Regions from separate parts of the Variovorax sp. HW608 genome, predicted to be linked through region 3. Evidence: predicted binding sites of a transcription regulator. Region 3 holds the regulator's gene; each other region holds the start of a gene.
What was found. Region 3 encodes FNR, which switches genes on or off when oxygen is low (the NO sensors DNR and NnrR bind a similar motif). Its sites were predicted from a motif close to TTGATNNNNATCAA; they were not measured.
Positions count from the first base shown of each region.

Region 1: the regulator FNR is predicted to act here: its motif matches at 4,755-4,768, upstream of VAR608DRAFT_RS26485 (universal stress protein).
Region 2: the regulator FNR is predicted to act here: its motif matches at 3,836-3,849, upstream of VAR608DRAFT_RS00220 (OmpW/AlkL family protein).
Region 4: the regulator FNR is predicted to act here: its motif matches at 5,580-5,593, upstream of VAR608DRAFT_RS15800 (DUF3079 domain-containing protein).

Region 1 covers NZ_LT607803.1:5,596,651-5,604,486, reverse strand. Annotated here, with positions in the region: gene VAR608DRAFT_RS26515 (FecCD family ABC transporter permease) at 1-234, opposite strand, end outside; gene VAR608DRAFT_RS26510 (ABC transporter substrate-binding protein) at 231-1,100, opposite strand; gene VAR608DRAFT_RS26505 (bifunctional adenosylcobinamide kinase/adenosylcobinamide-phosphate guanylyltransferase) at 1,097-1,666, opposite strand; gene VAR608DRAFT_RS26500 (TonB-dependent receptor domain-containing protein) at 1,663-3,540, opposite strand; cobalamin riboswitch at 3,620-3,865, opposite strand; gene VAR608DRAFT_RS26495 (DUF904 domain-containing protein) at 3,933-4,160, shown strand; gene VAR608DRAFT_RS26490 (cell division protein ZapA) at 4,157-4,477, shown strand; gene VAR608DRAFT_RS26485 (universal stress protein) at 4,822-5,265, shown strand; gene VAR608DRAFT_RS26480 (universal stress protein) at 5,265-5,690, shown strand; gene VAR608DRAFT_RS26475 (malonate--CoA ligase) at 5,697-7,256, opposite strand; gene VAR608DRAFT_RS26470 (enoyl-CoA hydratase/isomerase family protein) at 7,264-7,836, opposite strand, start outside.
Region 2 covers NZ_LT607803.1:40,901-48,736, reverse strand. Annotated here, with positions in the region: gene VAR608DRAFT_RS00230 (adenosylcobalamin-dependent ribonucleoside-diphosphate reductase) at 1-1,774, opposite strand, end outside; gene VAR608DRAFT_RS00225 (NAD(P)H-dependent flavin oxidoreductase) at 1,779-3,026, opposite strand; gene VAR608DRAFT_RS00220 (OmpW/AlkL family protein) at 3,037-3,702, opposite strand; gene phaP (TIGR01841 family phasin) at 3,946-4,437, shown strand; gene VAR608DRAFT_RS00210 (hypothetical protein) at 4,567-4,812, shown strand; gene VAR608DRAFT_RS00205 (hypothetical protein) at 4,819-5,145, opposite strand; gene VAR608DRAFT_RS00200 (cob(I)yrinic acid a,c-diamide adenosyltransferase) at 5,142-5,732, opposite strand; gene VAR608DRAFT_RS00195 (FAD-binding oxidoreductase) at 5,799-7,223, shown strand; gene VAR608DRAFT_RS00190 (ParB/RepB/Spo0J family partition protein) at 7,213-7,836, opposite strand, start outside.
Region 3 covers NZ_LT607803.1:6,197,817-6,205,652, forward strand. Annotated here, with positions in the region: gene VAR608DRAFT_RS29285 (TIGR00730 family Rossman fold protein) at 1-459, shown strand, start outside; gene VAR608DRAFT_RS29290 (P-II family nitrogen regulator) at 473-811, opposite strand; gene VAR608DRAFT_RS29295 (GNAT family N-acetyltransferase) at 978-2,153, shown strand; gene VAR608DRAFT_RS29300 (hemerythrin domain-containing protein) at 2,164-2,748, opposite strand; gene azu (azurin) at 2,844-3,290, opposite strand; gene VAR608DRAFT_RS29310 (sulfite exporter TauE/SafE family protein) at 3,364-4,077, opposite strand; gene hemN (oxygen-independent coproporphyrinogen III oxidase) at 4,081-5,499, opposite strand; gene fnr (fumarate/nitrate reduction transcriptional regulator Fnr) at 5,559-6,338, shown strand; gene VAR608DRAFT_RS29325 (FixH family protein) at 6,404-6,670, opposite strand; gene ccoG (cytochrome c oxidase accessory protein CcoG) at 6,691-7,836, opposite strand, start outside.
Region 4 covers NZ_LT607803.1:3,371,782-3,379,617, forward strand. Annotated here, with positions in the region: gene VAR608DRAFT_RS15775 (Gfo/Idh/MocA family protein) at 1-365, opposite strand, end outside; gene VAR608DRAFT_RS15780 (substrate-binding domain-containing protein) at 391-1,335, opposite strand; gene VAR608DRAFT_RS15785 (ABC transporter permease) at 1,416-2,435, opposite strand; gene VAR608DRAFT_RS15790 (sugar ABC transporter ATP-binding protein) at 2,407-4,017, opposite strand; gene VAR608DRAFT_RS15795 (ROK family protein) at 4,014-5,183, opposite strand; gene VAR608DRAFT_RS15800 (DUF3079 domain-containing protein) at 5,300-5,530, opposite strand; partial or broken gene VAR608DRAFT_RS15805 (group II intron maturase-specific domain-containing protein) at 5,707-6,366, opposite strand; gene VAR608DRAFT_RS15810 (hypothetical protein) at 6,476-6,715, shown strand; gene istA (IS21 family transposase) at 7,036-7,836, shown strand, end outside.

The sequences.
Region 1 (7,836 bases), 600 kb from region 3:
CAGCCCCTGCGCCACCGCGCCCGCGAGGCCGAGCAGCGCGCCGGCCAGCCATGCGCCGAGCGTGCGCGGCAGCCGGATATCCCCCACGATCTGCATCGCGACCGGGTCGCGCCAGGCGGCGAAGAGACTCTCGAAGCCGGTGCTGCCCACGCCGGCACCGACCACCAGCACGATGCCGCCAAGGACCAGGAGCGCGACACCGAGCCCGAGCGCGCGACGCTGCTCGCTCTTCATTTGCGCTCCAGGGTTGAGCTCAAGCACCGTGCCATCAGGCGCGCGGCTTCGCCCATGCGCGGCCCGGGCCGCACCAGCACGTCGGCCTCGTCGGCGCTGAAGCGGCAGATGCGGCCATTGCGCACCGCCTTGATGCGGCTCCAGCCCGGCCGTTGTTCCATGCCCTGCGCATTGCGCTCGCCGATCATGATCAGGTCCGGATCGGCGCGCACCACGAATTCGGGATTCAGCTTGGGGAACGGCCCCATCGACCCCGGCACGATGTTCTTCGCGCCAAGGCGCGCGAGCGTCTCGCCGATGAACGAAGACTCGCTCGCCGCATAGGGACCGCCGTTGACCTCGAAATACACGCGGGTGTGGCCGACGCTCTCCGGCACCGCCTGCGCCGCCGCCGTGACGGCGGCATCGATCGCGCGCCATACGCGCTGCGCATCGTCGGTGCCGAGCACGCGGCCGAGCACATCGAGCACGCGCCGCACATCGGCGTGGTTCTTGGGTTCGAGCACCACCACCTTGAGGCCCAGGGCTTCGAGCCGTTCGGTGACGCGCGACGAGCGGGCGGGCAGCACCACGTCGGGCTTGAGCCCGACGATGGCCTCGACGTTCGGGTCGATCCCGCCCCCCACCTGCGGCAAGGCGCGCACAGACTCGGGCCAGTTGGAGTAGCGGTCCACGCCGACCAGCCGGTCGCAGGCGCCGAGCGTGCAGACGGATTCGGTCAGCGAAGGCAGCAAGGTGACGATGCGCTGCGGCGGCTTCGGCAGGTCCACCGCCACGCCGCGCTCGTCGGTCACGACGAGCGCCTGTGCCGCGATCGCGAACACGGCCAGCAAGGCGGCGAACGCCAGTCTCGCAAGCAGCTTCATTCGGGTTCTTTCAGGGCGAGCGGCAGACCGGCCGCCATCAGCGTAACGCGGTCGCAGGCGGCGGCCACGCGCTGGTTGAGCACACCGAGCGCATCGACGAAGGCGCGCACCTCGCGTCCGAGCGGGATCACGCCGAGGCCGATCTCGTTGCCGATCAGCACCACCGGGCCGATCGCCGCTTCGAGTTCGTGCACCAGCGCGTCGGTCGCCGCATCGATCTCGCCGGGCGCATGCGCGATGCCGTCGGCCGGCATCATCAGATTCGTGAGCCACAGCGTGAGGCAATCGACCAGCACCAGCGTCTGCGGCGAAGCATGCGCACGGATCGCCTGCGCGAGCGCGCGCGGCTCCTCGACCGTCACCAGCCCCGGCACGCGCAGCGCACGGTCGCTGCGATGACGCGCGATGCGCGCACGCATCTCGTCGTCATGCGCCAGCCCGGTCGCGACGAGCACCGCGCGGTGCGCGTGCGAACGCCCGAGCCACGCCGCGGCGAGCTGCTCGCCGCGGCGCGATTTGCCGCTCTTCTGGCCACCGAGGATCAGTTCGCGGCAAGCGCCCTTCATTTCGGCTGCCACCTCAGCGTCAGGTAGAACGCGCGGCCGGGCTGGTTGTAGCCGAACGCAGTCTCGTAGCTCACGTCGCCCACGTTCGAGACACGCCCCTGCACCGACCAGTCCTTCGCCACGCGGTATTCCGCATAGAGATCGACCGTGGTGTAGCTGTTCAGCACGCGTGTGTTGGCCGCGTCGTCATAGCGTTGGCCCACATGGATCGCCGAGCCGCCGAGCTTCCAGGCGCCGATCTGGTAGTCGGCGCCGAGCGTGGCCTGCTCCTTCGCGCGCCGCGGCAGCAGCTTGCCGGTGACCTCGTTGTGCGGATCGAGCGAGTCGTAGCTCGCATGCAGGCCGAGGTTGCCGAACTGGCCGTCGTAGCCGAGCGTGCCGCCCTGGATGCGTGCGTGCGGGATGTTCTGCGGCAGCGTCTCGCTGGTGATGAAGCCCGTGATCTTGTTGTCATAGCCCACCAGCTTCACGGTGTGCCCGCCCTGGGTCCAGGTGATGCCGACGTCGGTGTTCCTGCCCTCCTCGGGCTTCAGGTTCGGATTGCCGAAGCCGGGGTAGTAGAGCTGGTTGAACGATGGCGCCACGAAGCTGGTGCCATGCGACACGTTCACGCGCCAGTTCGGCGTGATCCGGTAGCCGTAGCCGGCGAACCAGGTGTCGTTGCCGCCGAACTGCGAGTTGTCGTCGTGCCGCGCGTTGAGCTGCCAGCTGTGCGGGCCATGGTCGCCGCTCAGGCCGACGAAGGCGGAATTGATGTCGCGCTCGGTGACCGTGTAGCGGGTGTCGCTGTTCACGTTCTGTTCGAGCCGCTCCAGGCCCGCGATCACGGTGCCGACCGGCGTGGCGATGTCGTTCTGCCAGAGGTACTGGTTCTGCGTGGTCTGGAACAGGCCCGGCAGATTGAAGGGCGCCGCGACGATGTTGCGGCTGTAGTCGTCGCTGCGGGCATAGCGCAGTTGCGTGTTCCAGTTCGACATCAGCTTGCCGGCCGCCCCGACGTAAGCCGTTTCCGTGCGCACCGTGTTGCGCGAGTCGCGGCCCGGGCCGTCATCGAAGTGGTTCAGGCCGTCCGAATACAGGATGCCGGTGTCGAGCTTCCAGTCCGGGTTGAACTGCCAGCCGAACGATGCGTTGACCGCACTCTGGTTGAAGGGGTCGCGGTCGGGATTGAAGTTGCCGAATTGCACCTTGCTGTTGGTCGCCGAAAAGCTGTGGTCGATTGTGCGCTGAACATCGAGCGAGTAGGTCGCCGCGCCGGACGCACCGCTGAAGCCGCCGGTGATCTGCTTGTAGCTCTCGCTGCCGAGCGTCGCCGAGGCGCGCGGCATGAAGACCGAATCGCCGGGCGCCGCCTTGCGCGTGAAGATCTGCACCACGCCGCCCACGCCATCGCTGCCATAGAGCGCGGAGGCGGGGCCCTTCACCACTTCGATGTGGTCGATCATCTCGACGGGAATGTTGTCCCAGACCGGCGTGCCGAGCGTCGCGGAGCCGTAGCGCACGCCGTCGATCAGCAGGATGGTGTGACGCGCCTCGGTGCCGCGGATGAAGACGCTGCTCGACTTGCCGGCGCCGCCGTTGGCCGAGATCTGCACGCCGGCGACGCGCGCGAGGATTTCGGGCAGCGTGCGGCTGGCCTGCTGCTCGATCTGGGCACGGTCGATCACGACGGTGTCGGAAACCAGGTCATCGACGCGGGTCGGCGTGCGGGTGGCGGTCACCACGGTCTCGGTGAGCGCGCCGGTGCTCTGCGCCATTGCGGCGGAAGCGAGGCCCGACAGTGCGGCAACGGCCAGGGAAACGCGGCTGGCGCGCGCGAGCGGCCACGACGAAGCGCACCGGTCGGTGCGATGGAAGAAAACGCTTGTTTTCATGGGGACAACAAAAGATCAAAGTCCTTCGCCGGCTTCCCCGCCAGCGCATGGACGTCATGGCCGTTCGCATGCCTTCCATGCGGCGACCGCCTCGTTGGCCGGTATCCGGGCTGGCAGCACGACCTTCGTCGCCTTCCCAGAGGCCTGTTTCAGGGCATCCAGTGGCTGATTGACGAGGGCGGCATCCGAAGAAAGGACGCCGTCTGCTTGACCGTTGCGGGGGCAGCGCAGGCTGGCCTGAGCCCTGTGGGGGCGTCGGCTTCTGCTTCCCGTTGAACTGCGAGGTGTGAACCACCTCGCGAGCACCAACGCGCGGGATTGTAAAGTGTCAGGGCGCGCGGCCCTTGCAGCGCGTGGAAACCCGCAAGCGCCCGAATCTACAATCGCCCCCCATGCCTGCACCGAGCCGTATTGAACAGATCGCCGAGCGTGTCGAACGCCTGCTCGTGCGCCATGAAGAAGTACAGCGCACCAATGCGTTGCTGCAGGACCAGGTGGAGGCGCTCACGCGGGAACGCGATGCGCTCAAGTCCCGGCTCGCCGCGGCGCGCACGCGGCTCGATGCGCTCCTCGACCAGCTCCCGACCGATCCTACGCAAGACCCGAGCTCCCGCTCATGAAACAAATCGAAGTCCAGATCATGGGCCAGAGCTATCTGCTCGGCTGTCCCGAAGGCGGTGAAGCGCAGTTGCGCGAAGCAGTGGATCGTGTCGACGCGGCGATGTGCAAGATCCGCGATGCCGGCAAGGTGAAGGCGCGCGACCGCATCGCCGTGCTCGCTTCGCTGAACCTCGCGTTCGACCTGGTGCAGCGCGAAGCTGCGCCCCCGCCCGCGCCGCCTGCGGCCCCGTCCGACCCCACCGCCGACGATGCACGCGCCGTGCAATTGGTGCAGCGGCTCGATCAGGCCCTCGCCGGCGACGGACATTTGCTCTGAAAGGAGCGCCACGCGAGCTGCACAGGCGTAAAATGCGTCCTGTCTGCGGTGCGCGCTGGGCTTTATATGTCCTTGTACCAATGCTCCACGGAGCAGGGCTTGGTATATCGCTTGGCGGGTGTGATCATCTCGCGTCAGATGAACCCGAAGCCTTGCTGCCCTCGCCCACCTGAACCCCGGTTCAGGCTGCGAGTCCAGGCCCATCCGCAGACACCTATTCGCCAAAGCCACGGCGCCCGCATCGGGGCCGTGGCTTTTTTCTGTCGGCGGCTGAAGTTTGATGTGGCGCAAGCGCTTCTGCGGCGACCAGCCTAAAGTGACCGTTTCAACTGAAGGAGAACCGCATGTTCCAGCGAATCCTGGTCGCCACCGACGGCTCGCCCCTTTCCAGGAAGGCTGTGACGAGCGCCGTCGCGCTGGCGGCGCAGAATGGCTCCGAACTGCTTGCGCTCACGGTCGTCCCCCGCTACCCCACCAACTATTTCGACGGCGCCGCCGTCTTCACGCCCGAGGACATCGGCCGCATCGAGAAGCAGTGGTCCGATGCGGCGCAAGCCGCGCTCGACGCGGTCGCGGCCGAGGCCAAGGCGGCCGGCGTGAACATCAGGACATCGGTCATCAGCTCCGACCTCGTCGGCGATGCCATCATCAATGCGGCCAAGAAGCACGAGGCCAATCTCATCGTGATGGCCTCGCACGGCCGCAAGGGCATCAAGCGGCTGCTGCTGGGCAGCGAAACCCAGCATGTCCTCACGCATTCCGAGCTTCCTGTCCTGGTGCTGCGCTGATGAAGATCCTGATCGCCGTGGACGGCAGTCCCCACACGCAGAAGGCCATCGACTACCTGGCGAAGCACCGCCACATGTTCGTGGACGCCAACGAGCTGGTCGTGGTCCACGTCTGCATCGGCGTGCCGGGGCACATTGCCCGGCATCTGAGCAAGGGAACGATCGCGGAGTACTACCAGGAAGAAACCGCGAAGGTCATCGAACCGGTCAGGGCGCAGCTCGCACGGCACGACATCGCGAACTACCGCATCGACGAGCGCCACGGCCATGCGGCCGAGGAGATCATCAAGTCGGCCGGCGAATGCGGCGCCGAGCTGATCGTCATGGGCACGCACGGCCATGGCCTCATCGCCCGCGCGATCATGGGTTCGGTGGCCACCAAGGTGGTGGCCGAGACCGACATCTCGGTCCTGCTGGTGCAATAGCGCCGCTCAGGCGCTCGCGAACAGCCGCTTGTGCTGTTCGCGCAGCAGTGCTTTTTGCACCTTGCCCATCGCGTTGCGCGGGAGTTCTGTCACCACGAAGCAGCGCTTGGGAATCTTGAAGTTCGCGAGCCTGGCCTTGAGTTCGACCACGATCGCGTCGGCATCGAGCGTCGCCCCCGCCTTGGGAATCACGATCGCCACGCCCACTTCGCCGAAGTCCGGATGCGGTACGCCGACGATGGCGCTTTCCGCCACGCCGGGCAGCTCGTTGATGTAGCCCTCGATCTCCGCCGGATAGACGTTGTAGCCGCCGCTGATGATCAGGTCCTTGCTGCGCCCGACGATGGTCACGTAGCCGAGGCCGTCGATCTTGCCCACGTCGCCGGTCTTGAAGTAGCCGTCGGGCGTGAACTCCTCCTTGGTCTTCTCCGGCATGCGCCAGTAGCCGCAGAACACGTTCGGCCCGTCCACCTCGATGTGGCCGATCTCCTCGGTCGGGCACGGGTTGCCCTGGTCGTCGCGCACGCGCAGGCGCACGCCGGGCAGCGGGAAACCCACCGTGCCGCCGCGACGCTCACCCTGCACCGCGCTGTACGGATTGGAGGTGAGCATCACCGTCTCGCTCATGCCATAGCGCTCGAGGATGGTGTGGTCGGTGCGCTCGCGCCATTCGTTGAAGGTCTCGATCAGGAGCGGCGCGGAGCCCGAGATGAAAAGCCGCATGTTGCTGCAAGCCTCGCGCGTCAGACCCGGCTCGGCCAGCATGCGCACGTAGAGCGTCGGCACGCCCATGAAGACGGTCGCATCCGGCAGGCGCGCGACCACGCGGCGCGGATCGAAGCGGTTGAGCCAGATCATCCGGCTGCCGCTGATCAGCGCCCCGTGGATCGCGACGAACAGCCCGTGCACATGGAAGATCGGCAGCGCGTGGATCAGCACGTCGCCGTCGCCGCGCCTGGACGAGCGCCAGCCCCAGTAGTCCTTGAGCACCTCGGCGTTCGACTGCAGGTTGCGGTGCGAAAGCATCGCGCCCTTGCTGCGGCCGGTGGTACCGCTGGTGTAGATGATGGCGGCGAGATCGTCGCCCTTCTTGCGCGCGATGTCGTGCTGGTCGCTGCACTCTGCCGCCACTTCGAGCAGGGTGCCGGTGCGGTCGTCATCGAGCGTGAAGACGTGGCGCGTGCCGGCAGCGGTCGCGATCGGCGCGACCCATTCCGCATTGGCGCTGCTGCAGACGACCACCTCCGGCTCTGCATTGCCGATGAAATATTCGATCTCGGCCTGCCGGTAGGCGGTGTTGAGCGGCAGGAAGACATAGCCCGCGCGCAAGGTCGCGAGGTACAGCAGCATCGCCTCGACGGACTTCTCGACCTGCACTGCGATGCGTGCGCCCTCCTTGAGCTTCAGCGCATGAAGCAGGTTCGCGATCATCGCGCTCGCGCGGTCGAGGTCGCGCCAGGAATAGAACAGGCCGTCGTCGGTCTCGACCGCGATCGCATCGAGATCGGACGGGAAGGCAGCGCGCAATGCGGCGAAGAGATTGGCGTTCGTTGTCGTGTCGGTCATGGTGATATCAAAAGACGGGAGTGCGCTTGCCGAGGAAGGCGGCGATGCCTTCGCGGTGTTCATCGGAATCGGCGTAGTCGTAGGCCACGGCCACCAGCGGTGCCAGCGGGTCTTGTCCGCCTGCGCTGCGCAGCGAGGAGAAGGTGCGCTTGTTGAGGCGGGCGGCTTCGGGCGCGAGCGCGGCGATGCGCTGCGCTCGCGCCAGCGCCGCGCCCGCGACGTCGGCATCGGGCATCACGCGCAGCAGGAAGCCGGCGTCGTACAGGCGCTGCGCATCATGCACGCCGGCGGCCAGCAGCATGTCGCGCGCGAGCGCGTCGCCGATGGCGCTGGTCACCAGCGCGGCTTCGCGCGGCGCCATCGGAAAGCCCAGCTTGGCGATCGGCGCACCGAACTTCGCCGAGGCACCCGCCAGGCGGATGTCGCAGCAGCTCGCGATTTCCAGCCCCGCACCCATGCAGGCGCCCTCGATCTGCGCGACGAGCGGCAGCTCGCAGGCCAGCATCGCGGCGAGCGCCGCCCAGACCTCGTTCTCATGGAATTCGCGCAGGCTCGCCTCGTCGAAGCGAAACGACGGGTA
Region 2 (7,836 bases), 1.6 Mb from region 3:
CCGAGCCGACGATCGTGTTGGGCCGGTAGGTCGCGAGCCCCTTGAGGCCCGCGTTCCATGCCTGCTGGTAGAGGCCCTTGAAGTCCGCGTAGGGAAACTCGGCCGGCACGTTCACAGTCTTCGAGATCGCGGTGTCGACGTAGGGCTGCACCGCTTCCATCATCGCGAGGTGCGCCGAGGCGGGCATCGAGAGCGCCGAGACGAAGTATGCGGGCAGCCGCTCGATGTCGCCGCCGAGGAAGCGGTAGAGCCGCCAGGCGTGGTCCTCGACCTGGTATTCGCTGACGCTGCCGTCGGCCTCCCGCTTCTTGCGCCGGTAGGTCCACGAGAAGGCCGGCTCGATGCCGTTCGATGCGTTGTCCGCGAAGGCGAGGCTCACGGTGCCGGTCGGCGCGATCGAGACCAGATGGCTGTTGCGCAGGCCGTGTTCGCGGATCTGCGCCTGCAGTGCGGGATCGAGCCGGCTCGCGAAGGTGCCGGGCGCGAGATGGCTTTGCGCATCGAAGGCCGGGAACGCGCCCTTCTCGCGCGCCAGCGCCACCGAGGCCGCATAGGCCGCATCGCGCAGCGTGCGTGCGATGCGTGCGGCCATCTCGCGGCCTTCGGCCTCGTCATAGCGCAGGCAGAGCATCGCGAGCGCGTCGCCCAGGCCGGTGAAGCCGACGCCGATGCGCCGCTTGGCCATCGCTTCCGCGCGCTGCTGCGGCAGCGGCCAGAAGCTCAGGTCGAGCACGTTGTCGAGCGCGCGCACCTGCACCGCGACGGCGGCGCCGAAGGCGTCGAAGTCGAAGCCGGCCTTGCCGCCGATCGAGAACGGATGGCGCACGAAGCGCGGCAGGATCACCGGGCCCAGGTCGCAGCAGCCGTAGGGCGGCAAGGGCTGCTCGCCGCAGGGATTGGTGGCGTCGATGCGCTCCAGCTCGCGCAGGTTGTTGTCCTTGTTGATGGTGTCGGTGAACAGGATGCCCGGCTCGGCGAAGTCGTAGGCCGAGCGCATCACCGTGTCCCACAGCGCGCGTGCGGGCAGGCGGCGGTAGACCCAGCGGTCGCCCTCTTTCACCGCGCCCTGCGCGATCAGCGCCCCACCCGGCTGTGCGCGATGCACCAGCGCCCAGTCCCCGTCGGCCTCGAGCGCCTGCATGAAGGCATCGCTGACCGCGACGGAGACGTTGAAGTTGCTCCAGCGCCCCGGCGTGCGCTTGGCGGTGATGAACTCCAGCACGTCGGGATGGTCGATGCGCAGCACGCCCATCTGCGCGCCACGCCGCGCGCCCGCGCTTTCCACCGTGGAACACGAGCGGTCGAAGACGTCGATGTAGCTGCACGGCCCCGAGGCGAGCGAGGCGGTGGCGCGCACCGCCGCGCCGCGCGGCCGGATGCGTGAGAAGTCGTAGCCCACGCCGCCGCCGCGCCGCATGGTCTCGGCGGCTTCGCGCAGGGCTTCGTAGATGCCGGGGTAGCCGTCCGCGTCCTGGCCCTGGATGCAGTCGCCGACGGGCTGCACGAAACAGTTGATGAGCGTGGCTTCGAGGCCAGTGCCGGCGGCGCTCATGATGCGGCCCGCGCCGATCGCGCCGGCCTGCAGGTTCGCGAGGAAGCGCTCGCGCCAGGTGTCGCGCAGTTCTTCCTTTTCCACCGAGGCCAGCGCGGCCGCGACCCGCTGGAACAGGTCGTCCGCGCCCTGCTCGCCGGGCTTGAGGTATTTCTGGACCAGCACGTCCTGGCTGATCGGCTGCACGGGCAGGCGGCCCGTGACTTCGTCGTCGCGCTTCATGGCTCTATGCCGCGCCCGTCAGCGGTGCGGGACGCAGCCCGCCGAGCAGCCACTGCAGCAGGTCCTGCACCGAGCGGATCTCGCTGCCGAAGGGCAGCTTGCCCGCGCCCCGGAAGAACAGGCCCTGCTCGGTCTGGCCCGAGAAGGCATGGCCGAGCATCTTGTCGATGCAGAACTTGCCCCAGCCCGGCGTGCCGTCGCGCAGGCCGCAGTGGGCCAGGCAGTCGAAGCGCATGGTGCATTCCGTCTCCTTGTGGACCTTGGCGTTCAGCCGGGGCTCCAGCCGGAGGTACTTCGCGAGCCACTTGGTGCGCACCGCACGCGCGGGCAGGCCCGCCACGCTGGTGAATTCGACCAGGTCCTCGGGCTTGGCATCGGCCAGCACCTGCTTGAACTTCGGGTCGGCGTCGCATTCGGTGGTGACCGCGAAGGCGGTGCCGAGCTGCACCGCGGTCGCGCCCAGCGACTGCAGGCGGCGGATGTCCTCCTGGGTGCCGATGCCGCCGGCGGCGATCAGCGGGATCTTCCCTTCGATGCCGGCCGACTTGAAGAACGCCTGCGTCTGCGGGAGCACGACCTCGAAGTCGAAGCGCGGATCGTTCAGGTCACCGACCTTCGCCGCGCCGAGGTGACCGCCCGCGAGGCGCGGATGCTCGATCACGATCGCATCGGGCAGGCGGCCCTTCTTTTCCCACTTGCGCACGATCAGCTGCACGCCGCGCGCGTCGGACAGGATCGGGATCAGCGCGACCTCCGGGTGGTCCTGCGCGAGGTCGGGCAGGTCGAGCGGCAGGCCGGCGCCCACCACCAGCGCATCGATGCCGCAGGCGAGCGCCTGCCGCACCTGCGCCGCGTAGGCGGAGAGCGCCTTCATCACGTTCACGGCCAGGAGCCCGCGCCCGCCCGACAGGCGGCGCGCCAGGCTGATCTCGCGGCCGAGCGCTTCCAGGTTGGCCGCATCGATGCGCGGTCCCGCGTCGGGCTCCGCGTCGAGATTCGCCGTCTTCGCCATCAGGTCCGGATGCAGCCGGCGCAGGTCGACCGACGACACCGTGCCGACGCCGCCGAGCCCCGCCACCGTGCCGGCCAGACCGCCGGCCGAGATGCCCACGCCCATGCCGCCTTGCACGACAGGCAGCAGTTCGCGGCCCGCGAGCTTCCAGCTGCTGAGGCCCGACTTCGCGGCGAGCGCCCTCAGCTTGTCGGCCACAGACGCCGCATCGCACGGCGCCACGTCGGATGTACGCGTCATGTGCGCCCCATCAGAAGCGATAGCCGACGCCCGCGCCGAACAGCCAGGGATCCACCTTGACCGTCGAGAGCTTCTGGCCGAATTGCGTCAAGTCGGTGCGGATCTGCACCTTCTTGACGTCGAAGTTGAGGAACCAGTTCTTCGTCAGCTCGATGTCCACGCCGCCGCCTGCTGCGAGGCCCCAGCTGTTGTGGTCGAGATCCAGGCGGCCCACGGTCGGCACGAAGAGGTTCACCGAGCTGATGCGCGTGTAGTTGAGGCCCACGCCCGCGTAGGGACGGATCTTGGCGTCGGGCATGAAGTGGTACTGCAGCATCAGCGTCGGCGGCAGATGCTTGAAGGTGCCGATGTCGACCGGCCCGCCCAGCGCGCTCTGCTGCACGGTGACGGTGTGCTTCTGCGGCACGGTCAGCACCAGCTCGGCCGCGATGTTGGGCGTGAAGAAATAGGTGATGTCGAGTTCGGGGATGGTCTTGTTGTTGACCGTGATCGCATCCGAGGGGATCGCGAGCGACGGGATCGGGTCGGACTTGTTGGCGGTGTCGAGGCGCACGGCGCGTGCGCGCAGCAGCCAGTTTCCCTGCGTGCCCTGCGCTTCCTGCGCCTGTGCGAACCCGGCGCCCAGTGCGCCGAGGATGGCAACGGCAATCCATGCGCGCGGAAGATTCTTGTTCATGTATCAGCAACTCCAGATTGGGCCGACGTCAGAGGGTGCGTCGGCAGCCGGAGGCAGTGTCGGTGCGCGTGGCAGGCGAAAACCTTGATCCATGGCAAGACAAGCGCCAAGGGGCGCCGCGATGGCGATGGACTTGATCCAGGTCAGCGGTTCGCTGCCAACGAATCGTGCGTCCAGGGCTTCCATCGAACCGCCCTGTGGGCGTATCGTGGCAACCCCAACATCAACTGGAGACATCGCACCATGGCAACAAGCAGAACGAGCACTACCGCCGCGAAAAAGGCGGGCTCCACACGCGGCAGCGCCGCCGACGACATCCAGGACGTCTTGGTCAAGCCGCTCAAGGGCATGGCCGAGCGGCTCCAGAACCTGCCCTTGGCCGGTGCCGCTGGCGCGATCGTGGAAAGCGGACGCAAGGACCTGCAGGCGCTCGTGCAGGCCAACGAGAAGTCCTACCAGGGCCTGCAGGCCGTGGTGCAGCGGCAGACCGAGATGCTCAAGACATCGATCCAGGACTGGCAGAACACCGTCAAGGGCATGTCGGCCGGCGAGCCGCGCGAGAACCTCGCCAAGCTCGATGCGATGGGCAAGGCCGCCTTCAAGCAGGCGCTGGACGACATCCGCGAGCTGTCCGAGATGGCCGCCAAGTCGCAGTCCGAGGCGTTCGAAGTGGTGCGCAAGCGCATCGGCGAGAACGTGGACGAGGTGAGCAAGCTGCTGCGCAGCCGCAAATAGCAGCATCGCCGTGCCCGCGGCTCGGGGTTTCTCCTTCGCGAAAACGAGAAATACGCCCGTGACACGTCACACAAGGCGCGTACATTGCTAGGGTTCTGTTCAAGCGATCCGACGATCAAGAATCAAACCATGGCATCGATTTCTCAGACTCGCGCATCCTCGAAGCCCGGCGGCGAAGCCGCCGAGCGTGAACGACTGCGGCAGGCCCTGCCCGCGACCGTGGGCCATCTGCGGCAGCACCAGGCCGGCCGGATCGACGACAACGACATCGAAGCCTACGTCAAGCTCAACTGGCTCGAATGGCACGGCGGCGGGTTGCGGCTCACGATCACGGGCCGCAACGTCTGCGCGCAGGTGGCGACCCCCGCTTCCTGAGCAGGCTCAGGGCGCGCTGCCCTGCGGGCCGACCGTCGGCGGCGCCGCATGGTTCGAGCCGTGCGGCAATTTGCGGCCCAGGCTTTCGCCCCAGCGCCGCACCGGCGCGCTGGCCCGCTCGGCGGTGTTGTTGACGCCCCTGCGTGTGGCGTCGGCGCCGCGCTCGATCCCGCGGCCCGTGGCATTCGCGCCGCGTTCGATGCCGCCCAGGACCTTGCTGTCGCTGGTGTTCGCGAAGGCGGCCGGGGCCTGGAGCAGGCCGGTGGCCGCGAGCGCAAGACATGCTGCGGCGCGTGCCAGGACGGGAACGCGGTTCTCGTTGCGTGAAGTCATGAATGGTCTTCCTTCGATTCGGATTCGGCGGCCGCGCGCGCCATGCGTTCGCTCTTCCAGTAGACATCGTCGCCGCCGTCGACACGGTTGAGCACACGGGCCAGCACGAAGAGCAGGTCGCTCAGGCGGTTGAGGTAGCGGCGCAAGGTGTCGTTGATCTCTTCCGCCCTGCCAAGCGCCACCACGGCGCGCTCGGCGCGGCGGGCGACCGTGCGGCACACGTGCGCGAGCGACGCCCCGCAGGTGCCGGCCGGCAGGATGAATTCCGCCAGGCGCGGCAGCGCCGCGTTGTGGTCGGCGAGCGCATTGTCGAGCTGCAGCAGCGCCTCGGGCTTGAGCAAGGTGTAGCCCGGCATCGACAGCTCGCCGCCGAGATTGAACAACTGGTGCTGCACGTCGACGAGCAGCTCGCGCACCGGCTCGGGCATGGGCTCGCACAGCAGCACGCCGATGTTCGAGTTGAGTTCGTCCACGTCGCCCATGGCCTGCACGCGCAGGTGGTCCTTGGGCACGCGGGTGTTGTCGCCGAGGCCGGTGGTGCCGTCGTCGCCGGTACGGGTCGCGATCTGGGTCAGGCGGTTGCCCATGGAATGTCCCTGTCTTCTTTCGAGAGTGCGGTTCGTAGAATGTTAGCCCCCTTCAGGAGTCTGCCGATGAACGCCCCCGCCGCACTGTCCCACCTGACGCCCGAGATCGCGCTGCGCGAGGTACCCGATGCGCTGATCGACGCCCTGAAGGCCCGCTTCGGCGATCAGTGCTCGACCGCGATGGCGGTGCGCACCCAGCACGGCCGTGACGAATCCTCCTTCGAAGCGCCGCCGCCCTCTGCCGTCGTGTTCGCCGAAAGCACGCAGGACGTGGCCGATGCAGTGAGGCTGGCGAGCGACTACAGCGTGCCGGTGATCCCCTTCGGCGTGGGCTCCTCGCTCGAAGGCCACCTGCTCGCGGTGCAGGGCGGCATCAGCATCGACGTCGGGCGCATGAACCGCGTGCTGTCGGTCAATGCCGACGACCTGACGGTGACGGTGCAGCCCGGCGTGACGCGCAAGCAGCTCAACGAGGAGATCAAGAGCACTGGCCTCTTCTTCCCGATCGATCCGGGCGCCGATGCCTCGATCGGCGGCATGTCCGCCACGCGCGCGAGCGGCACCAACGCCGTGCGCTACGGCACGATGCGCGAGAACGTCCTCTCGCTCGAGGTGGTGACCGCGAGCGGCGAGGTCATCCGCACCGGCACGCGCGCCAAGAAGTCTTCCGCCGGCTACGACCTCACGCGCCTGTTCGTCGGCAGCGAAGGCACGCTGGGCGTGATCACCGAGATCACGCTGCGGATCTATCCGCTGCCCGAGGCGGTTTCGGCGGCGATCTGCTCGTTCCCGAGCATCGAGGCGGCGGTGCGCACGGTCATCGAGACCATCCAGCTCGGCGTGCCGATCGCGCGCGTCGAACTGATCGACGTGAACACGGTGCGCATGGTCAATGCCTATGCCAAGCTCAGCCTGCGCGAAGAGCCGATGCTGCTGATGGAATTCCACGGCTCTCCCACCGGTGTCAAGGAGCAGGCCGAGACGGTGCAGGAGATCGCGAGCGGCCACGGCGGCAATGCCTTCGAATGGGCCAGCACGCCCGAGGAGCGCACCCGCCTCTGGACCGCGCGCCACAACAGCTATTTCGCCGCGGTGCAATCGCGCCCGGGCTGCCGCGTGATCTCGACCGATACCTGCGTGCCGATCTCCCGGCTGGCCGACTGCCTGCTCGAATCGGTCGCCGAAGCCGATGCGAGCGGCATCCCCTACTTCCTCGTCGGCCATGTCGGCGACGGCAATTTCCACTTCGGCTACCTCCTGGATCCCAACGATCCGAAGGAACGCGAAACGGCCGAGCAACTGAATCACTCGCTGGTCGCGCGCGCCCTGTCGCTCGAAGGCACCTGCACCGGCGAGCACGGCGTGGGGCTGCACAAGATGGGCTTCCTGGTCGATGAGGCCGGCGCCGGCGCGGTAGAGCTGATGCGGACGATCAAGCGTGCGCTCGATCCGAAGAACATCATGAACCCCGGAAAAATCTTCAGTCTGTAGCTGCCGTCTGGCGAATGCGGTCGATCAGGCCGTTGAGGGCGTCCAGCGATCCGAAGTGGATCGCCAGTTCGCCGCTCTCTTCCACGCGCCCGCCGCGCTTGCTGCGCTTCTTGATGCGCACCTCGACCTCGGCGGCGAGCAGGTCGGCAAGCTCTTCTTCCACGCGCAGCAGATCGCGCGATTTCTCGGGGGTGCCGCGGCGCGATGTCGGCGTCAGGCTGAACTCGGCGGCCAGCCGCTTCACCAGCGCCTCGGCTTCGCGCACCGACATCTTCCTGGCCGCGATCTGGTTCGCGGCCGTGATCTGGGTGCCCTTGTCAAGCGACAGCAGCGCGCGCGCGTGACCCATGTCGATGTCGCCGGCCATGAGCATCGCCTGCGCCGGCTCGGCCAGATTCAACAGGCGCAGCAGGTTGCTGGCGGCGCTCCGGGAGCGTCCCACGGCTTGCGCAGCCGATTCGTGAGTGAGTCCAAACTCAATGACCAGACGTTGCAAACCCTGGGCTTCTTCCAGCGGGTTGAGGTCTTCGCGCTGGATGTTCTCGATCAGCGACATGGCGGCGGCGGCCTCGTTGGGCACGTCGCGGACCAGCACGGGCACACTTTCGAGCCC
Region 3 (7,836 bases):
CGCACCGGCCTGATGGGAACCATCGCCGAAGCCACCCGCGCGGCCGGCGGCCGCGTGGTCGGCATCATTCCGAAGGCGCTGGTCGACAAGGAACTCGCCAATCGCCAGAGCGACGAACTCCACGTCGTCGACACCATGCACGAGCGCAAAGCCATGATGGGCGAACGCGCCGACGCCTTCCTGGCCCTTCCGGGCGGCATCGGCACCCTGGAGGAACTGTTCGAGATCTGGACCTGGCGCCAGCTCGGCTACCACGACAAGCCGGTCGGCATCCTGAACGTCGGGGGCTACTACGACGCCCTGCTCGGCTTCCTGGCGCACAGCGTGCGCGAAGGCTTCATGGGCGAGTGGCAGATGGAACTCGTGCGCTCCGGCAACGAGGCACCCGCCTTGCTCCAAGCCCTCATCGAGGAAGCCGGCCGCCACCCCCGAGGCGACAAGCTGGCCGAAGTCCTCTAGATCGGGGGCGGGTTCAAACCGCCGCTTCGTCTTCTTCGCCGGTTCGGATGCGAACGACCCGCTCGACATTCGTCACGAAGATCTTGCCGTCGCCGATCTTGCCGGTGCGCGCCGCGCTGACGATCGCGTCGACACAACGGTCGACGTCGTTCTCGTTGACCACGACCTCGACCTTCATCTTCGGCAGGAAGTCCACGACATACTCGGCACCCCGGTAGAGTTCGGTGTGGCCCTTCTGGCGGCCGAAGCCCTTGACTTCGGTCACGGTGAGGCCGGTGACGCCCACCTCGGCCAGGGCCTCGCGCACATCATCGAGCTTGAACGGTTTGAGGATGGCTGTGATTTGCTTCATACGGTCTTTCATTCAAAGCGGGGAAAGGCCGAACGATTATGTCATCCGCATTTCGGAAAACCGGGCGCGCAAGCCCTCAAGCCACACACGATCGCAGGGGCTGTTACCCTCGCCCAGCCATGCGCACCGCTTCTGCCTTCGCCAACCTCTTCGACTCGGTCATCCCTTGAGCGAACCGGTCATCCGCATCCACCGCTCGGTCGCCGAGATCGACGCCGCCGCCTGGGACGGGCTGCTCGCCGCGCAGGCCGCGCCGTCCCCCTTCATGCGCCACGCCTATCTGAACGCGCTCGACGCCAGCGGCAGCGCATCGCCGGACACCGGCTGGGCGCCGCACTTCGTGACGCTGTGGCAGGACCAACGGCTCATGGCCGCCTGTCCGCTCTATGTCAAGGACCATTCCTACGGCGAATACGTCTTCGACTGGGCCTGGGCCAATGCCTACCAGCAGCACGGACTGCACTACTACCCCAAGGCGGTCGTCGCGGTGCCGTTCACCCCCGTACCCGGAACGCGCGTGCTCGCTCGCGATGCGCAAAGCCGTGCGCTGCTGGTGCGCGCACTGGTCGCCTGGTGCGAACAGGCGGAGGTTTCTTCGCTGCACCTGCTCTTCGGCGCCGACGACGACGTCGCGGCCTGCGAGGATGCCGGGCTCATGCTTCGCCACACGGTCCAGTTCCACTGGACCAACGAGAACTGGAGCGATTTCGACGCCTTCCTCGCCGGCCTCGCGCACGACAAGCGCAAGAAGATCCGCCAGGAACGCCGAAAGGTTCAGGGCGCGGGCGTGCGCTTCCGCTGGGCGCGCGGCGCGGACATCTCCAATGCGGACTGGGATTTCTTCTACCGCTGCTACGCGCGCACCTACCGCGAGCACGGCAATCCGCCGTACCTGAACCGCGATTTCTTCCACCGCATGGCGGCGACGATGCCGGAAGCGTGGCTGCTCTTCATTGCCGAGCGCGCGGGCAAGCCGATCGCATCGAGCCTGATTGCGCTTTCAGCCGGCGTGGCCGGCGACAACGCCTCCGACCACCCGCTGCTGGCCTACGGCCGCTACTGGGGCGCGGTCGAGCGCGTGGACTGCCTGCATTTCGAGGCCTGCTACTACCAGCCCCTGCAGTGGTGCATCGAACACGGCGTGCAGCGCTTCGAGGGTGGTGCGCAAGGCGAGCACAAGATGGCGCGCGCCCTGATGCCGGTCAAGACCACCAGCGCCCATTGGCTCGCCCATCCCGCATTTGCGGATGCGGTCGAGCGTTTCCTCGCGCGCGAAGACGCCGGCATCCAGAACTACATGGACCACCTCGGGGAACGCAGCCCCTTCCGCCACGAGGACTGATATTGAAAGCTCAGCGCTGCGCGCCCAGTCCGATCGGCGCCGGCACCGCGTTGACGATGCGCCTGAAGAGCGCCTCGTAGTCGGGCTCGGGTTCGCAGCCCGTCAACGGGTCGCGATTCGCGTTGAACGCCTCGTCGAGCTCTGCCCAGTCATCCTCGGTGAGCACCTTCTCGGCAAGCGGAAGGATCTCCCTTTCTTCCAGCGCCATATGTGACAGGTAGAACTCGACGTAGCGCTCGACGGCCTGCTCGAAGGCCTTGCGGCGCGGCTCGCCGATCATCTCGAAGGCGAGGAGCGCATGCTCCACCTCGCGAATCTTGCGCTCGCCGCGCGCGTGATCGTCATCCAGCCGGTCGAGCAGCTCGCGCGAGATCGGCGTGCGCGCGCGCAGCTTCGGGAACAAGAGCTCGGATTCCTTGCGGTGATGCCGCTTCTCGGGAAATTCGTCGACGTAGAAGAGCATCGCGCGCAGCGCCGCGAAGTCGGGCAGCGTGCGCTTCGCGCGATGCTCTGCCAGCAAGAGAACGATGGACCGCAGCATGGCCGAAAGGGCCGAGTGTTCATCGCGAATGATCCGCAGGGAAGCGTGTGTCATGCCTGTCTCCGTGATTGAAGGCAGCTTCGCACCCGACGTGCGTTGCGGCCTTGAGGCAGATCAAATGCGCGCACGAGCGGCGCGCATCCGACAACTCACTTGACGAGCTTCAGCGTGCCTTTCATCAGCGCCGAGTGGCCCGGGAACGAGCAGATGTACATGTAGCTCTGGTCTGCCTTGAGCTTGCTGGTGTCGAAAGTCACCGACGTCGATTCGCCGCCGCCGACGACCGGCGTGAAGGCGATCACGCGCGAATCACCGGCTTTGAGGTAGTTCTTGTCGAGACCGGCCGCGATGCCATCGGCTGCGACGCCCTGCGCATCGGTCGGGGTCGTCAGTACCCAGTTGTGGCCCATGGCCGCCTTCGGCAGCTTGCCGGCGTGCTTGAGCTTCACCGTGAACTGCTTGCAGCTCTGCGGCACGTCGATGCTGCTCTTGTTGAACTGCATCGCGTCATTGCCCTCGATCTCCACATCGCAGGTGGCGGCCGATGCCGAGCCGAGCAATACGAGCCAGAGCGCCGCGGCGCACGTTGTTTTCATCTTCATCTTCATCTTTTCATTCTCCTTTTGAAAATCGAGTTTGCGCGCAAACGGCCGGGTCCGGGAACGCCGTTCAGCGGCACCAGAGTTCGATCTGCCGGCCGAGATCGGTCCACAGCGCGTGGAAGGCGACGGCCGCCAGCAGCGCACCGGCGACCCGGCTCCCCCACTCCTTGCGCGCCACGTCCGCTCCGGCGCCGAGCCGTTGCCAGAGCCAGGGTGCGGCGGCCAGCGAGACGCCGCTCCCGGCTGCGAAACCGGCCATCACCATCGCACCCTGGACGGGGCCATCGGCCAGCGCCGCCAGCATCAGCGCAGAATACAGCAGGCCGCACGGCATCAGGACCCAGAGCGCACCCGCCGCCAGCACGCCTGCCGGCGATCCGGTCAGCGGCCGAAGCCGCGCCTGCAGCGTGCGCCCGGCCCGATGGGCCCAGACCGGCTGGCGGCCGAGCACGGCGAGCGACAGCCCCCACACGAGCACCGCGACATGCAGCAGCACCCAGAACGGCCGCATGGCCGCGATACGGTCGCTGGTGAATCCGATGCCCTGCATGGCCACCGCGGCGATCGCGCCGGCTGCGGCGTAGCTCAGCATGCGTCCTGCGTGGAATGCCAGCGTCGCCCCCTGCCCGTGCATGCCCAGGCCGGTCAGCGCAGCGGCACCGCCTTCGGGCGCTCGCACGATCCGGATGACGCCAGCGCAGGCCGCGCCGCACATCGCGACGCAGTGCGGCCCGCCGGCCAGCCCCATGAGGAGCCCCGCTCCGAGCAATCCGGTCTGCATCCTTCAGACGATCCGCGAGAAGCGCGACCGGTTGCGATCGGCCTGCAGGTAGCGATCGAACGCCATCGCGATGGCGCGCACGAAGAACCAGCCGGTGGGCGTGACTTCGAGGTCGCGCTCGCTCACGCGCACCAGTCCCTGCGCGGCCAGCGGTCCGAGCGCGGCGAGCTCGTGCGCGAAATGGTCCTTGAAATCGATCAGGTGCGCGAGGCTGATGGTCTCGAAGTCCACTTGGCCCTGGCACATGATGGCCATGATCACCGCCCGGCGAAGCACATCGTCCCGTGTGAGCGCCAGACCGCGCACCACCGGAATGCGGCCCTGGTCGACCAGGTCGTAGTACTCCTCGAGCGTCTTGGCGTTCTGGCTGTAGGTCGCGCCGACGCGCCCGATGGCCGAAACGCCCAGCGCCACCAGGTCGCAGTCCGGCTGTGTGCTGTAGCCCTGGAAATTGCGATGCAGGCGGCCCTGCCGCTTGGCGATCGCGAGCGGGTCGTCCGGCAGCGCGAAATGGTCCATGCCGATGTAGACGTAGCCGGCGGCGGTGAAGGCGGCGATCGCCCGCGACAGCATCTCGACCTTGGTCTTCGCGTCCGGCAGATCCTCTGCCGCGATGCGCCGCTGCGGCTTGAAGCGCTCCGGCAGATGCGCATAGGCATAGAGCGCGATCCGGTCCGGCCGCAGGTCGCACACCTGCGCGAGCGTGCGGTCGAAAGAGGCCCGGCTCTGCTTGGGCAGCCCGTAGATGAGATCGATGTTGATCGAGCGGAATCCCAGCGAACGCGCGCTCGCCATCAGGTCGAAGACCTCGGCCGCGGGCTGGATGCGGTGCACCGCCTTCTGCACGTCCGGGTCGAAATCCTGCACGCCGAAGCTCAGCCGGTTGAAGCCGAGCCTGGCCAGCCGCTCGAGCCGGGCGCCGTCCACGGTGCGCGGGTCGATCTCGATGGATTGTTCCCGCTCCGGCGAAAGCGTGAATTCGCGCCCGAGCATCGCGAGCAGCCTGCCGAGGCCCTCGTCGTCGAGGAAGGTCGGCGTGCCGCCCCCCAGATGCACCTGGCTGACCACCGCCCCCCGACCCAGCGCAGCGACCTGCAGCGCCAGCTCGCGCTCCAGGTAGTCGAGGTATTCGACCGCCCAGTGCTTGTGGCGGGTGACGATCTTGTTGCACGCGCAGTAGTAACAGAGCGATTCGCAGAACGGCAGGTGCACGTACAGCGAGAGCGGCCGCCCGTGCATCCCGGTGGCGCTGCGCTGGTGCAGCGCCTGGATGTAGTCGTCGGCCGTGAAAGCATCCACGAATCGATCGGCCGTCGGGTAGGAGGTATAACGTGGACCGGAGACGTCGAAACGCCGCAGTACGGCAGGCGACGGCAGCTCCAGGGAAGGTGAAGCGGTCGCGAATGCAGGGAAAGAGTTCATCGCAGGCGATCAAAGGCGGTCTGCGGCCACTATGCCGCCAGGACGCTCCTCGATCATTGATGCGGATCAACACCCGCGGCCACGCCCGGCTTCAGAATCAACAACATACTCGACGTACATCAATGAAAATCGAAAACATCAAGGTTGCCTGCTCGAGCTGCAACCTGCGGGAGCTCTGCATGCCGGTAGGGCTGGATCCCTCCGAGCTCCAACGCATCGACGACATCGTGGCCAAACGGCGCAAGGTCCGCCGCCGCGAGATGCTCTTTCGCAACGGCGATCGCTTCACCTCGCTCTACGCGATCCGCACCGGCGTCTTCAAGACCCGGGTGGCGAGCCAGGACGGCCGCGACCAGGTAACGGGCTTCCAGATGGCCGGCGAGATCATCGGCCTCGACGGCATCGTCAACGACCAGCACACCTGCGACGCGGTGGCGCTGGAGGATTCCGAAGTCTGCGTGATGCCCTTCGACCGCATCGAGGAGCTTTCGCGCGAGGTGACCGCGCTGCAACGGCACGTGCACCAGATCATGAGCCGCGAGATCGTGCGCGAGCACGGCGTGATGATGCTGCTGGGCAGCATGCGCGCCGAAGAGCGCCTCGCGGCCTTCCTCCTCAATCTCGCGCAGCGCCTGCATGCGCGCGGCTTCTCGCGCTCCGAACTCGTGCTGCGCATGACGCGCGAGGAGATCGGCAGCTACCTCGGGCTCAAGCTCGAAACCGTGAGCCGCACCCTCTCCAAGTTCATGGAAGAGGGGCTCATCGAGGTCCAGCAGCGCAACCTGCGCATCGTCGATGCCGAGGGCCTGCGCCGGCTCATCACGCCGGCCGCCTGCTGATCGGCGCCGCCCACCAATCCAAGACACCTGCGGAACCGGCCCTGCCGGGCCGCTGGGTGCACCCTTCACCGCACATCGTCCGCCGGCGTCGCGGCATGGTTGCGGCCGCTCAAGGCCGGCATCAGCTTCTTGTCGGCCAGGGTCTTGTTGATTTCGATGCCCTGCCGATAGTAGTCCTCGGCGACGACCGGGTCCGGCGAGCGCATGGCCAGCCACAGCGTGACGAAGCTCGCGACCACCACCACCGCCGGACCGGCCAGGACCATCCACAGCAGCGGGTAGCGCCACCAGGGTTGGCTGGTGACTGCATCGTTCTTGTTCGTTGCGTTCATCGTCATCTCCTTGAATCGCATCAACGGGGCACCATGAAGGTCGCCTTCTCCGAAACCTGCGCCCCGCCCTCGGCGGCGCGGACGTCGAAATACACCGGGTGCGAACCCGGCTCCGCGCCGCCATACGGCAGTTGGAGGCGCACCGCGACCCAGCGCGACTGCGCAGGCCCCACTTCCACAGGCTGTTCGGGCGACGCGCGCAGTCCGTCGAGACCGCGAGCCTCGATGCGGTAGTGCTGCGTCTTTTCGGTCGCGTTCATGATCTGCAGGCGGTACACGTTCTCGATCCGGCCGCCTTCGGCGATGCGCGCCAGCGTGCCGCGATCGCGCACCACGTCCACCTTGAGCGGCGTGCGGATCACCAGGCTGGCCAGCAGGCCGATGCACAGCGCGACCAGGACGCCGCTGTAGATCAGCACCCGCGGCCGCAGCACGCGGCGCAACATCTGCCGCGATGACCAGTGCCCCGCCATGCTGTTCTGCGTGGCGTAGCGGATCAGGCCGCGCGGCGAGGCGAGCTTGTCCATCACCGTGTTGCAGGCGTCCACGCACAGGCCGCAGCCGATGCACTCGTACTGCAGGCCCTGCCGGATGTCGATGCCGGTCGGACACACCTGCACGCACAGCGAGCAGTCGATGCAGTCGCCCTGCCCCAGCGCCCGCGCATCCGCGCCCTTGGCCCGCACGCCGCGAGGCTCGCCGCGCTCGGTGTCGTAGCTCACGATCAGCGTGTCGCGGTCGAACATCGCGCTCTGGAAGCGCGCGTACGGGCACATGTACTTGCAGACCTGCTCGCGCATGAAGCCCGCATTGCCATAGGTCGCGAAGGCGTAGAACAGCACCCAGAAGACTTCCCAGCCGCTCATGCGCGTCTGCAGGAAGTCCAGGCCGAGATCGCGTATCGGCGTGAAGTAGCCGACGAAAGTGAAGCCGGTCCACACCGCGATGCCGAGCCACACCACGTGCTTGAACCACTTCTTGACCAGCTTCTCGATCGAGAGCTCGCCGTCGTCCAGCCGCATGCGCGCGGCGCGGTTGCCTTCGATCTTCTGCTCGATCCACAGGAAGATCTCCGCATAGACCGTCTGCGGACAGGTATAGCCGCACCACAGGCGCCCCGCCACCGCGGTGAAGAGGAAGAGCGAGAGCGCCGAGATGACCAAGAG
Region 4 (7,836 bases), 2.8 Mb from region 3:
ACCAGCGCATCGGCCTGTGCGCGCGTGTGCACCAGCGGCTTGTCGCACACCACGTGAAAGCCCGCGTCCACGAAGGCCTGCGCCACCGGGAAGTGCATGTGGTTGGGCGTGACGATCGAGACGAAGTCGATGCGCTCGTGCGCCGGCCGCTTCAGCTCGTCGTCGAGCAGGCTGCGCCAGTCGCCGTGGTTGCGGTCCTCGGCCAGGAACAGGTCGCGGCCCGAAGCCTTCGCCTTCTCCGGGCTCGAGGAAAGCGCCCCGGCCACCAGCTCGGCCTGCCCATCGAGCGCGATCGCCTTGCGGTGCACCGCACCGATGAAGGCATCGCGCCCGCCACCCACCATGGCGTAACGCAATTTAGTCATTTGGCTCGCCCCCCGGGGTTGGTCATCAGAACGGCGAGTCCGGGTGGTAGAAGTCCTTGGCGTTTTCCTTGGTGATCAGGACCGAAGGAATGATCGTCGTCGCCGGCAGCTTCTCGCCCTTCAGCCGCGCTTCGGCCGTGAGCTTGATCGCGTCGTAGATGAACTTCGGCGAATAGCTCACGTCGGCATCGATGCGCTTGTCCTTGCCGTCGATGATGGTCTTGACCATGCCCTTGGCGCCCGCGCCGCCGAAGATCACCTTGATGTCGTCGCGCTTGGCCTGCTCGATGGCCTTGAGCACGCCCACCGCCATGTCGTCGTCGGCGGCCCAGATCGCATCGATGTTCTTGAAGCGCGTCAGGTAGTCCTGCGTGACCTTGAAGGCGTCGTCGCGGTTCCAGTTGGCGTACTTGGCATCGAGCAGCTTGATGTCTGGGTAGTTCTTCATCACGCTGTTGAAGGCGTCCATGCGCTCGTTGTCGAGCGTGGTCGGGATGCCGCGCAGCGCCACGATGTTGCCCTTGCCGCCGAGCTTCTTCGCGAGGTATTCGGCCGGGATCTTGCCGAAGGCGGTGTTGTCGCCGGCGACGTAGGCGTCCTGCGCGCTGGTGTCGGTCAGGCCGCGGTCGACCACCGTCACGTAGATGCCCTTGGCCTTGACCTGCGCCACCGGCTTGGTGAGCGCCGCCGACTCGAACGGGAAGATCACGAGCGCGTTGATCTTGCTCACGGTCGAGAGGTCCTGCAGCTGGTTCGCCTGCTCGGGCGCATTGGCCGCGGTCTTGATCGTGATCTTCAGGTCCTTGTGCTCTTTCTCGAGGTCCTTCTTCGCCTGGTTGGCCCAGTAGTTGATGCCGCCCATGAAGCTGTGCGTCGCGGCCGGGATCGACACGCCCAGGTGCACCGGCTCCGCAGCCGCGAGGACGGGAAACGCGGCGAAGCTCGCCGCGGCAACCGCACCGAGGACCATGCGACGGGAAATGGAAGTCTTCATGCTGCTTGTCTCCTTGGTTGATGATGAAACGGAACGGACGGGAAAGCGTTGTTGCGTCATCGGCGGCCCCGCTGGAGGAACGCGACGACGATGATCACGAAGCCCTGCACCGCCGCGTTGAGGTAGACGCTGATGATGCTGGTGAGGTTCAGGATGTTGCTGATGACCGAGAGCAGGATTGCGCCGATCACCGTGCCGACGACGCTGCCCGATCCACCCTTGAGCGCGGTGCCGCCGACGATCACCGCAGCGATCGCTTCGAGCTCCCACAACAGGCCGGTGGTCGGCGACGCCGAGCCGAGCCGCGGCACGTAGAGCAGCGTCGCGATGCCGACGCAGACGCCGAGGAACACATAGGTCAGCACCTTCACGCCATCGACGCCGACCGCCGCGTAGCGCGCGACCTGCTCGTTCGAGCCGATGGCCTGCACGTAGCGCCCATAGGCCGTGCGGTTGAGGATCAGCCCGCCGATCACCGCGACGACGAGGAAGACCCAGACCGGGATCGGCACGCCGAGCAGGCTCGCGTAGTAGACCGGCGCGTAGACATCCGACAGCTCGTTGTCGAGCGTGAGCGCGCCGCCGTTGGCGAAGTAGGTCAGGTAGGCGCGGAAGATGCCCAGCGTGCCGAGCGTGACGATGAAGGGCTCGATCCGTCCCTTGGTGATGAGCAGGCCGTGCGCGAGGCCGAACACCGCCCCGAGCGCCACGGCGAGCAGCGCGCCCAGCATCACCGCAAGCACCGGCGATCCGAGCAGCGGCCCGAGCGCGTTGATGAACATGATCACGCAGCCGGCGATCAGCGCCGCCATCGAGCCCACCGACAGGTCGATGCCGCCCGAGATGATCACGAAGCACATGCCCACCGCGATGATGCCGATGAAGGCGGTGCGCGTGAGCACGTTCATCGCGTTGTCGAGCGTCGCGAAATCGCTGTTGAGCAGGGTGCCCGCGATGCACAGCAGCACGAGGCCGATGACCGGCCCGAAGCCGTGCAGGCGCTCGGTCCAGCGCGGCCTGGCCTCGGCGCGGTGCTGCGCCTGCGCCTCAGTGCGGGGTGGCGGTTCCGGTGGCATGAGCGATGAGTTCCTCTTCTGTCAGGTTCTCGGCGTTCAACGTGGTCACGAGATGGCCGGCGCGCATCACCGCGACGCGGTGGCACAGGCCGATCAGTTCCATCAGTTCGGACGAGACCACGATCACCGCGAGCCCTTCGCGCGCGAGGCGCTGGATCAGGAAATAGATGTCGCGCTTGGCGCCGACATCGACGCCGCGCGTGGGTTCGTCGAGCACCACGATCTTCGGCCTGGGCTGCAGCACCTTCGCGAGCGCGAGCTTCTGCTGGTTGCCGCCGGACAGCGACGAGGCGCGCGCATCGAGGTCGCCGGTGCGGATGCCGTAGTCCTTCACCGCGGCCGCGAGCGCGCTGCGCTCGGCGTCGGGGTGAAGCCATGGCGTGGCGTAGCGTTCGAGCGCCATCAGGGTGAGGTTCTGGCGCAGGCCGAGGTTGACGTGCAGGCCCTTGCCCTTGCGGTCCTCGCTGAGGTAGGTGAGGCCGTGCTTCGCGGCCTCGCGCGGATTGCGCAGCTGAACGGCCTTGCCGTGGATCTCGACCTGGCCGCTGGCGGGGCGCAGTCCCAGAAGGCCCTCGAACAGCTCGGTGCGCCCCGCGCCGACGAGGCCGGCGAAGCCGAGGATCTCGCCCGGTCGCACCTCGAAGCTCGCATCCTCCGCCCAGCCGGGCACGCTGAAGCGGCTCACGCGCATCGCGGGTGCGGCGTGCGCCACCACCTTGTCGCGCGGCGGATAGAGGTCGGCCAGCTCGCGGCCGACCATCAGGTTCGCCATCTGGTGCCGCGTCACATCCGGCGTGAGCGCGCGGGCGACGAAGCGGCCATCGCGCATCACGATCACTTCGTCGGTGACGCGCTCGACTTCGTCGAGCTTGTGCGAGATGTAGACCACCGTCACGCCGTCGGCGCGCAACTGGGCGATGAGCCTGAAGAGTCGTTCGGTTTCGCCGGGCGTGAGCGTGGCGGTCGGCTCGTCCATGATCAAGAGGCGCGCGTGGCGCGAGAGCGCCTTCGCGATCTCCACGAGCTGCTTCTCGGCGACGATCAGGCGGCGCACCTTGGTGGCCGGGTCGATGTGGAGGCCGACCTCGGCGAGCGCGGCGGCGGCATCGCGGGCCATCGTCGCATCGTCGAGCAGCCAGCCCTTGGAAGCGCCGGGCCGCCCCAAGCTTCCTTGCTCCCCTCGGGGGACGGACGTCGCGAAGAGACGGCCAAGGGGCGACATCTTCTTTTCATGGCCGAGGAAGATGTTCTGCGCGATGGTGAGGTGTTCCGCGAGATTGAATTCCTGGTGGATCAGGACGATGCCCAATGCCTCCGCATCGCGCGAACTCTCGAACTGCTGCGCCTGGCCGTTGACGCGCAGGATGCCGTCCGTGAGCGGCTCGTAGCCCGCGAGGATCTTCATCAGGGTCGACTTGCCGGCGCCGTTCTCGCCGAGCAGGCCGTACACCCGGCCAGGCGCGAGCGAGAAGCTCACGCCGTGCAGCACCTGCACCGGGCCGAAGGCTTTCACCACGTGGTCGAACTCGACGGAAACGGCGGCTTTCTGCCGCGGTGTGGCGATCGCGGCGCTGCCCGTCATGGCGCCACCCCCCGCACCTTGAGGGTTTCCTGCATTGCCAGCACGCCGGCGCCGATCAGGCCGGCCTGGCCTTCGAGCGGCGTGTACTGGATCTCCAGATGCCGCGTCGACAGCGCCAGCGAGCGCTGGTAGACGCTCTGCCGCACCGCCGCGAGAAAGAGCGGGCCGATGCGCGTGATGCCGCCGCCGATGAAGACATGCGACGGGTTGAAGAAGTTGACGATGGACGCCAGCATCTGGCCGATCAGGTTGCCGGCGCGCTGCACGATCGCATTCGCCGCCGCATCGCCCGCGCGGCTGGCCTGCCCGACATCGATGGCCTCGATGCGGCCCTGGGTGCGCAGGCATTCGGCCAGCGCGGCGCTCTCGCCGGCTTCGGCGGCCTGCACCGCCATGCGCGTGATGGCCGGTCCGGCCGCCATCGCTTCGACGCAGCCGAGGTTGCCGCAATGGCAGCGCGGGCCTTCCTGGTCGACGCAGATGTGGCCGACGTCGCCGGCCGAGCCCGCCGCGCCGCGGTACACCTCGCCATGGCAGACGATGCCGCAGCCGATCCCGGTGCCGACCTTGATGACGAGGAAGTTGGAGAGCGAACGCTTGAGCCGCCACAGCTCGCCGAGCGCCATCAGGTTGACGTCGTTGTCGACGAAGACCGGCGCGGCATAGTCCTCGCGCAGGTAGTCGCGGATCGAGAAGCTGTCCCAGGCCGGCATCAGCGGCGGATTCACGAGCTGGCCGATCTCGAAGTTGACCGGGCCCGGCACACCGATGCCGATGCCCAGCACCTGCCTCGAAGTGAAGCCGGCGCGCGCCAGCAATTCCTTGATGAGCCCGCGAACGCGTGCGAGCACCACGCCCGGACCTTCGCGCACGTCGGCCGGCTCCGCGTGATGCGCGAGCACGCTCAGATCCGGGGCGAGCACGGCGACATCCAGACTCGTGGCGCCGATATCGACGCCCACCAGCACGCCCAGCCCTGCATGCAGCTGCAGGTTCTCGGCGCGGCGGCCACCGGTCGAGCGCCGCAGGCCCGCCTCGGTCAGCAGTCCCTGGTCGACGAGGCCGGCGATCAGCGCATTCGCCTTGCTCTTGGAGAAGCCCAGCTGTTCCGCCATGCCATGGCGCGAACCGCCGGCCGACCAGAACGTGGTCTCCAGCAGTTGCAACTCGTCGGCAGTCAGGCGACTCCAGGGGGTCACGCGTTGTCTCCGTCGTTTTTCGTGAATCGCCGGTGTCCCGCTGGACCTTGGGCGAACGCGAATACTAGGAGCGCGTCTTCAGCCTAACAAGACTTAACTTCGACCAAATTTGGATCGAAGCCATCCGAGGCATCGCCGTCACCGGCCGCGTTTGCGCTGCCGAAGTCCATCCAGTCGTCTCCGAACAGCTCAGCGGGGTGCTGCGTGCGCTCGGAGCCGTTGCCGCACATCATCGAGTCGGACGGGCAGTAGCGGTCACAGCCCCAGCAGACACGCTCGGGGTGCGCGGGCTTGATGGGGAATTTCTTGGCCATGGTGCGGCGGATTGCTGCTGCCATTCTGCGCACATCCCACACGACAGGATTGAGCTCCATCAAGAAGCGGCGATCCACACCGCACCGGATCGGGATAGGGGCCGATCATCGCTGATCGGACCCCTCCCACACCACCCGGCATGCGGGTCCGCACCGGGCGGTTCGAGAAGTTGAGGTCAGGAGAATTTGGGGACTCCCAGGCTATCGAAGTAGCGCACGGACAGCACTTTGTTCAGGCCTCTGTGGCTGTTGCGCCACCAACGTCTCGCGTTGCCGGCAATGCGCGCAGCCACCTCCACGCTCGCGCCCAGCTTGCGCAGCTCGCGGAACATCGTCGTCCCGCGCCGCCATTGCTTGAGCTGAACGCTGCGCAGCCGGTGCCGCAGCCATTCGTCGAGTGCACGCATGACCCTGGGCGTCTGCGCGAGGCGGAAGTACGCCTTCCACCCCGGCACGTAGCCTTGGAGGTCCTTCGCGATCTGTTCAAGGCTGCGCCCCTTAAGGCGTCGCGTCAGTTGCCGGATGCGCTCACACAGCTTGTGCATGGCCTGATCGGCCACCGCCCGTTTTACCTCACCCTTGGACGTGACGTACAGGCAGTAGCCCAGGAACTTACGTCCCCAGACCTCGCCCACCGCCGTTTTGGACTCGTTGACCAGCAGCCGCAACTTTGAGTAGCAGCCGCGCAGTGCTTGCAGCACACGCTCTCCCGCCCGCTGGCTCCTGACGTAGACGTTGCAGTCGTCGGCGTAGCGCACGAACTTGTGTCCGCGCCGCTCCAATTCTCGATCCACCTCGTCCAACAGCACGTTGGCCAGCAGCGGGCTCAGCACACCACGTACGCAATAGCGAACTTGCTTCCGGACCATCCCCGCGGGGCAAAGGGCCGCCCGGATTGCGTGGCCCCTCGGGCCCGCCGGACGGCCTGTTCGAGTTCGGGATCGAGTGTCGGATCGTGATGGTGTCGTCGTCAACGACGACCTCCTTGACGAGCAGCCTGACGATGCGCTGTCGTTCCAGAACGTCCAGATCCTGCACCTGCATGCGCAGGCGTTCAAGGAACTCGCCCAGTGTGTGAGCGAGGCGCAGATAAATTGCTTGATCGGCCAATTGGCTTCGCAACGATTCGATTTCCGCCTTCAACCGTGTCTCGCGCTGGCGCAACTCGGGCATGCGTCGGCGTAGCTCGTCCAGGCTGAGCAGGTCCTCTTGGTAGGCCGTCAGCAGCCGGTCAACGCGCCGCTGAACCTGCAGCAACTCGCGCGTGATCCTCTCCTGGTTGCGTTGGGCCGGATGGGATGTGCGCGCCGCCTCCACCCGCCGGGTCAGTTCGGCCTGAATCAGCCCAGGGTCTTCGAGCAATCGAGCAACCTCGGTCCACACCGTTGTTGGCGCCGACCGAAAATTGACCCACCTGTGAGGATTGTGCCGACCGAAATTTGACCCGGGTGTTCAACCTACCCTGCTGTTTTTTTGTGCAGCAGGAGATGTAAGGAGTGATCACCATGGCCATGATTGGCAAGGTTCGGCGGATGCATTTCCGCGAGAACAAGACGGTGCGCGAGATTGCGCGGGCGACGAGCCTGTCGCGCAATACGGTGCGCAAATACCTGCGGGTGCGGCAGGTCGATGAACCGCGGTATCGGCGGGCGGCGGCGCCGACCAAGCTGACGCCGTTCCACGAGACGATCCTGCAGGCGCTGAAGGCTGACGCGCGGCGGCCCAAGCGCGAGAGGCGCACGGCCCGCGCGCTCCACGAGGAGCTCAAGGCCACTGGCTACGACGGGGGCTACAGCCGGCTGACCGATTTCATCCGGGAGTGGCGCCAGCGCGAGGGCCTTGATCTGAGCGCCAAGGCGTACGTGCCACTGGCCTTCGAGTTGGGTGAGGCGTTCCAGTTCGACTGGAGCGATGAAGGACTGGTGATCGCGGGGGTGTACCGGCGCGTGATGCTGGCGCACATGAAGCTGTGCGCGTCCAGGGCCTTCTGGCTGGTGGCCTACCCGAGCCAGGGCCACGAGATGCTGTTCGACGCGCACACGCGCGGGTTTGCGGCGCTGGGCATCGCGCGTCGCGGCATCTATGACAACATGAAGACGGCCGTGGACAAGGTCAAGAAGGGCAAAGGGCGCGTCGTCAACTCACGCTTCGCCGTGATGTGCGCTCACTACCTGTTCGATGCTGACTTCTGCAACGTCGCTGCGGGCTGGGAGAAGGGCATCGTGGAGAAGAACGTGCAGGACAGCCGGCGGCGCGTGTGGCTGGAGGCGACCAAGCGGCGCTGGGGCAGCTTCGAGGAGCTCAAC